Regions from separate parts of the Desulfosporosinus sp. BICA1-9 genome, predicted to be linked through region 2. Evidence: riboswitches for the same ligand, from Rfam matches in the RefSeq annotation. Region 2 holds a riboswitch; the other holds the start of a gene.
What was found. A riboswitch is a leader RNA that binds a small molecule or an ion and turns the genes downstream of it on or off. The one in region 2 is predicted to bind cobalamin.

Region 1 (3,498 bases), on a different contig from region 2:
GATTAAACGACCTGAAGATCATCAAACTTGGAGGACAACAAAGCCTCAACCAGCAGCTGCTTAAAGGAATAGTTTGGATACGACAGAGCCATTCGGATCGTGTCAAAGGTGATGCGAGGGATACCGGAGGGCGTTAGACCGAGGATATGCTCGCCATCATCCTATTGACACGTGCACTACACCCAAACGCTTGAAGACTGCAAAGTCTCTTTTACTCCAGAGAGTTACCCCAAATTGAAAGAGAGTTTGCTTGGCTAGCGCCGAGCGTCCCGTTTCTCTAGGTGGGCTTCCCAAAAATTAACGTTTAGGTCATTGTTCGGATTTTTCAATGGCTTAGTTTGTTATGCCGTATTTTACAAACCGAAAATTAAAAGAAATAATCAGACAAACTCTTGACTTTTATTAGCTGGTCTTTTTATAGAATCAGAGTCTGGAATGTTAACAGTTTAAATCTGTTTTATCCCTCCTTCTTATTCATAACGCTATAGTAATACAGTGATATAATATTATTATTATGTTCATAATGCAACAACTATCCTAATTTATTTAAAATTTGGATATTAAGAAGCCCCAAGCTTTTCGCAGCATTGGTTTTCGGAAAATGGAAATTCAGGAAACCATTAGTCATTAGAAGGCAGTTTCTTTAAATTGTGAGGTTAAAGCCTATGGGTGACACCAACTCCGCAACTTGTAGAACAGGCCAGAGAGGGAATGGGTTTGAATAAGCCGTTCTTAACACAAGAGAGCGTTTTTCGGTGCCAACGGCACTTGACCATGTGTTGCTTTTGTGATAGATTTAATTTGTGAATTTTAATAGAGATGAGCAAGCGATTTTTCTTAGCCGAGAAATCATAACAGGAAAGCTGGTGTAAATCCAGCGCGGTCCCGCCACTGTAACGGGGAGTTTGTGCCACATCCACCGAGGAAACTTGGGAAGGAGGCACGAAACGAGGAACCTGAGCCAGGAGACCTGATTGCTCATATGCATTACTCACGATGGATGGGTGGCAGGAATTATTTAATTCAGCCCTTCATATTTTGGAGGGCTTTTGATATTTTTATGGGTACATATTTGGTTTCCCGAGGGAAATCGACCTTGAGGGTAAAAGTCTTGTTCAAGCGGGATCTGCTTTCAAAAATGCGAATGAGACTTGAAAGCGGAAGAGAACGTGATTCCGAGACAACCGATACATTGCTGTCTTTATGATTAGTGATGTGGGGTTGTCTCTTTATTTTTTATTAGGAGTGGAGGAGAAACGGAACCCCTTTAATATCGCTGGATATCTATAAAAACTAAATATTTAGGGAATTTAGGTACCGAAGTTTGAGAGCCTCGGTTTAAAAGGGAAGCAGGTGTAATTCCTGCATGGTCCCGCCGCTGTGATGGGGAAATGTTTCTATTATGCCACTGGAAGAGTCTGGGAAGGTATGAAACATTGATGATCCAGAGTCAGAAGACCTGCCTGAATGCTACACGCCAATAACTCTACGAGCGATAGAGGAGGTATTATTAGTGCTGAACAAATGTTTATCAGTATTTCTAGCCTCTTGACCAATCGGTTGAGAGGCTTTTTACGTCGAGTGGCTTATTCCGGAAGGAGGTGAAAAAGGATGTTAATTCTTAGTTTGTTGGTGGCCATTCTTATTTTAAGCATCAAAACAGGCTTGGTTTTAGGATCTTCCTGGTTAACCATACCTAAAATTTCTGGTTATGCAACAATTTTTGGCAGTTCTGTAGTTTTGTTAAGTTATATTTTTAACGAGAAATATCAGCTTATTGGAGATTTTATTGACAAATATACATTTGCTTTTGCATGCCTAACAGGTTTGCTTTTCCTTTACTTAGGGGTAGAACGTACTTGTATTTGTACTTGTGAAACAAAAACCCTTGGGATAAAACAAAAAATTAGTTATTGGCTGGGTTTTTTACCATGTCCCTTTTGTGTTGGAGCACTAGTTATATCTGTAATTTATACGGCGGGTGGTTTAAAGGTACCTTTGTATGCTGTATCTATCGCAACAGGTATTGCATTTTCTTTAGGTATCGTCTTAGTAAGCTGGATTTTACGAAGATTATTGACCCGATTTAATTTTGACGTAGCTAGTTTTTTTCATCAAGGGTTATTGTTTTTAGGCATTTTTACGTTGTTATCTGCTTTTTTAATTCCTAACATAGTGGCAACCATGCAAGACACTTTTATACCTATGGTATTAAGCTCCAAAAAAGAATTACTCTTATCTGCAGTTGGATTTTTTGTTCTTTTTGCGTTGGGGTTTGGCAAAGAAATGTTAACTGGTTTCAATAGTTTAAGTTGGAGGAGATGATTAGGAAATGGCTATGGTTGGTTCCCAGTATTTGAATCAAATTATGCATATTATTTCCCAAAGTTTAATGATACCTTGTTATGCTTTTTTACTTTATTTTGTAGTGACAGCTGTAATCGAGACAGGTGCCCTGATCGGGGAAATGGTTGGGGAGAAAAAAATACACAAGTTTAAAACAAAAGAGTTTTTGAGTAAATTACCAGAAACCCATAACCTTGAGCTTTATGTGGAAAATAGCGAATTGCCTATTAAACTAAAAAAAGTTGTCACAGAATTCCTAACCTTAGCTTCCGCAGAAGGAGCTCGTCAACGGATAGTCGCTCAAAATCTCTTGTGCGAGCAAGAAGATTTAATTGCTAAAAGAACTGAAAAAACAGACTTAATTTCTAAAATGGGTCCTTTGTTGGGTTTAATGGGTACTTTGATTCCTTTAGGACCAGGTTTGGTAGGCTTGGGTAAAGGAGATTTTAACATGTTGGCTCAGTACCTGATTGTTTCTTTTGATGCTACCATTATTGGTGTTTTTGCCGGTAGTTTAACCTTTACTATATCGAAGGTGCGTCGGCGCTGGTATGAACGCTACTTGAATGATTTGGATACGATTTTAGAAACAATTATTGAGGTGAGAGAGCATGTTGCGCAAACGGGGAAGAAAGTTGCAATCGGAGGAAGACTTTAATCCATTAAGCAGTCTGGCTAATCTAGCGGATGTTATGTTTGTTTTTAGCGTAGGTTTAATAGTTGCGTTAATTAATGTTTATAACGTCAGTCCTAGTAGTAGTAGTAGTAGTGCCGGTAAACCAAAACAAGCGATTGTTGATGTAAAACAAGGAAAAGAAATGGAAAGCTTACCGCAAGTTGACTCAAAAACAGGCAGCGGCTTTGAAGAAATGGGGACTGTGTTTAAAGACCCTAAAACAGGTAAATTAATTATGGTGCAACCGGTAGAAGAAGGTAAATAAGAACACGGGGGAGAGGGGAAAAAGAGCATGCTAAGAAAGAACATATTAAGTAGGTCTCGAAAGCCTTTTGCAATCTTGATGTTGTTTTTGATGGTCTTAAGTCTATTACCATCTATTGTTAGAGCTGATGACAATAGTGTAGATAGGATAGAGTTAAACCAGAACACGCTCAAAATGGCAGTAGGTTCAACTAAAACCTTGCAGGCAACAG
Region 2 (3,498 bases):
GGGTAACTCGTTCAGCTTGTCTAGTTTGTTCGGCTAAGAGAAGATTAGTAAGCCAGAGTGTGACACAATCAAGTAGAATGACTCCGTCATCGTCTTTGAGTTGACAAAGAGTCTCTCGAATGTTCAGCGGTTCCTCAATGAGCTGCCAAGTGGCCGGGCGTTGGTTTTGATGTTTTTTAACGCGGTGGGCCATTTCTTCGTCCCAGATTTGGGCGGTGGCAATGTATGTGACCGGAAGCTTTGCCGAAGCGGCCAGAAGTTCTGCAAAACTACTCTTTCCGCTCCGTGCACCGCCTGTAATCAGTGTAAATTGAGACATAACATTCACCGCTCCTCTGTTATAGTGCTAGATTAAGCTAGACTAGGCTCTGTTTATCTATGCAAGATATCCTTGTGTCTAATTCGCTTCGCTGACTCCAGCATCTCCGAAAGTTGCCATTTCCTTAAGAATATGAAGTGCAGCTTCGACTAAGTGAAAGGTTAGGACCGCTCCCGTTCCTTCTCCCAGTCTCATATTTAGGTTAATTAGTGGATCAAGGCCTAGGCTTGCTAAGGCCTTACGGTGACCAGGTTCGACTGAACCGTGGGAGGGAATCATGAAGGCTGTGCATTTCGGGGCGATTTTCGCGGCAACAAGTGCTCCAGCCGTTGAGATAAACCCGTCAATGACAATCGGAACACGGCTAGCTGCCGCTTGAAGGATTGAACCAGCAATCGCAGCAATTTCTAAGCCGCCAACTTTGCTTAGAACATCTAAAGCGTCGTCTGCATTAGGTTGATTGACGTCAAAGGCCGTTTGAATGGCTTGGCGTTTCTTAATTAAGCCGGCATCATCAATCCCAGTTCCTCGTCCAACAACATCCTCAAGGGGGGAATTGGTAAAGAGGGCAACGATTGCGGAGCTAGGGGTAGTATTGCCAATTCCCAGGTCACCTGTAGCAAAGAGGTTATATCCTGCGCGGATCTTTTCCGCGGCAACTTCAGCACCGACCAGTAGAGCTTGAAGTGCTTCGTGACGGGTCATTGCTGGGCCCTTGGCCATGTTCTGGGTTCCATTAGCAACCCGTTTGTGAATAAGGTTTCCTTCTAAGGGGAAGGCAACACCGACATCTGTACAAAAAACCTCGGCATTAGCTTGGCGAGCCAGTACATTGATGGCTGCGCCACCATTTATGATATTATACACCATTTGAGGGGTAACTTCTTGGGGAAAGGCACTGACTCCTTCAGCTGCGATGCCATGATCTCCAGCCATCAAGAGGACTGCTTTCTTATTGATTTGAGGATTAGAGGTTCGTTGGATACCTCCAAGTTGCTTGGCTATCTGTTCTAATTGACCAAGGCTGCCTTGTGGTTTGGTCAGGATATCCAAGCGTGCTTGGACCTTAGCCATAGAATCCTCGTCAAGTTCTGAGATGTTCGCAGTTAGAGCTTCGAGTTGGGCATAGAGTTGTGCTTCTGACAAATTGTTCATTAAAACTCCTCCTTAATATAGTTGTTGAAAAATAGAAAATCCCGACCACAAATAAATCTGTGGTCGGGACTTTACCGTCATCACCGCCGCTTTCCACGATGTGGAAAGACTTAAACATTTTAGGCAGGTCTCCTGGCTATCGAATCATCGCTTTAATTTGTTACCTTCCCAGCAAAGTGCCAGTGGTCTACAAAGCTCATCGAATACAGTGGTGGGTCCGCGTCGGTTTTGAACCGAACTTCCCTATTCTCCCCAAAGGGCACCTAAAATCGAGCAATTTTTTCTTTTAGCATACCACAACCCTTTTCTAATCTCAAGTCTAGAGTTGGTTACTATTTTAATATTTAGAAGAATATTAATAACCCATTTTTACAAGCGTGTTAGCTTCGTATATAATAATAGATATAGCAGTAGAAGTTGTTGTGTGTTATTAGTTTGTCCATAATTGATTGTAATCGAGGAGGAACACGTGTGTTAGATAGTGATATTCTCGTGGCTGGAGCAGATCCGGGATTTGGAGCGATTAAACTGGATACTGGAGATGCAAAAGTATTATTTCCAGCTGTAATTTGTAAAGGGAATGAGCGGATTTTCTCAACCTTAGGTAATTCCCTGATTAGTAAAGGATCTGACTTAGAAACTCAGATTTCTACCTTGGATGTCATGGTTAAGAATAATTCGACGGGTGTGGAACGGCATTACTTCATGGGAAGTTTGGCGGAAAGCTTGAATCCAAACGAAGCTCATTATTGCTGGGATGAAGACAAATCTTCGGATGAAGAAGCAACAGCGTTACTGGTAGTGGCTTTAGCCCTAGCCCAAAAAACTCCTAAAGCGAATGTTTATCTTGGAACTGGCGTGCCCGTTAAGTATTATGCTAGTTTAAAGGACAAGTATGAAGCTGAATTAAAGGGGTCTTTTTCGGTAACCTTTCATTCAGGTCCCATGAAAGGGTTGACACGGCAACTGAACATCTTGCGTTCTCGAGTGCTTCCCCAAAGTTATGGAGTCTTTATTAAGGAAACGCTTAATGAATATGGGATGCCGACGAGCGCCAAGCTATTTAGCGGGTATGTGGTGGTCATCGATCCAGGTTTTCGCACGACAGATATTGCCACTTTTTATGATGGCGTAATGCTTGATCCACCCAATTCTTTTAGTATTGAAAAGGGCTTAAAGTGGGCGTATATTGGAGTGGCCGATAAACTGAAGGAATTGACCGCAAATCACGAAAACCCAATTGAGACGGATGATAAGGAATTAGATAAAATTTTCCGAGTGAACGGGGGATTGTATCCTTGGAATAACGGCTCGATTAATCTTAATCCGATCATGAAGAACATGCTTGCTCAGTTAGGAACTGATATCTCCCGGGAAGTGAAAAAGGCCTTAAAACCTATGCTTGGTAAACTGCATACCGTCTTAGTTGCTGGAAAGGTCGGAGAAATGGTCTATGAGCATATCCAATTAGAAAATAAGCTTCTGATTGACGATCCACAATTTGGTAATGCCACAGGATTTCGGATTATGGCTACGACACTGGTGAATAATATAACGAAGAAATCGAACCCACCAGTATGATTAATGCTCAGCCTGCCTTTATTCCGCTGTTTTTTGATGAAGCTGAGACGGACCTCTGGTTAGCTATACAGCAGATTGAACCAGAGGAGCGAAGTTCCTTTATTAAAGCGATTTTGAGACAAGTACTATTAGGAAACTGCGTAGAAGAGCTATTAGTGAAGGAAAATCAAAACTCTGCAAGCAATTTACCCGAAGATGAGGAAACTTCTAAGGTGAATGATCAGGAAATTCAGGCGGATTCGCCGGACGATGAGCTTGAAAGAACGGAAACGTTTTCATTAGAGGCTTTATTTGAGGTCAAGGTACCTGACCAAGACACTGAGCAGATCGGTGAATTTGATTTGGAATCCTTAAGAGAGGAGAAACCAATTCGACCGGCAGGTTTTGAGTATATGATGAAGCATATTATCGGCACAGAAGAGGACGAGGCAGTTCTAAAGGTT

Region 1: another riboswitch for cobalamin. It lies ahead of JL57_RS26610 (DUF2162 family putative transporter); the one in region 2 lies ahead of cobT (nicotinate-nucleotide--dimethylbenzimidazole phosphoribosyltransferase).

What each region holds. Positions count from the first base shown of each region.
Region 1 is NZ_JUEE01000213.1:57,168-60,665, reverse strand. Features, by position in the region: cobalamin riboswitch at 809-993, shown strand; cobalamin riboswitch at 1,296-1,482, shown strand; gene JL57_RS26610 (DUF2162 family putative transporter) at 1,612-2,325, shown strand; gene JL57_RS26605 (MotA/TolQ/ExbB proton channel family protein) at 2,333-3,004, shown strand; gene JL57_RS26600 (DUF2149 domain-containing protein) at 2,982-3,287, shown strand; gene JL57_RS26590 (cobaltochelatase subunit CobN) at 3,315-3,498, shown strand, end outside.
Region 2 is NZ_JUEE01000126.1:6,769-10,266, forward strand. Features, by position in the region: gene cobU (bifunctional adenosylcobinamide kinase/adenosylcobinamide-phosphate guanylyltransferase) at 1-319, opposite strand, end outside; gene cobT (nicotinate-nucleotide--dimethylbenzimidazole phosphoribosyltransferase) at 398-1,474, opposite strand; cobalamin riboswitch at 1,579-1,756, opposite strand; gene JL57_RS15020 (ParM/StbA family protein) at 1,946-3,055, shown strand; gene JL57_RS15025 (hypothetical protein) at 3,052-3,498, shown strand, end outside.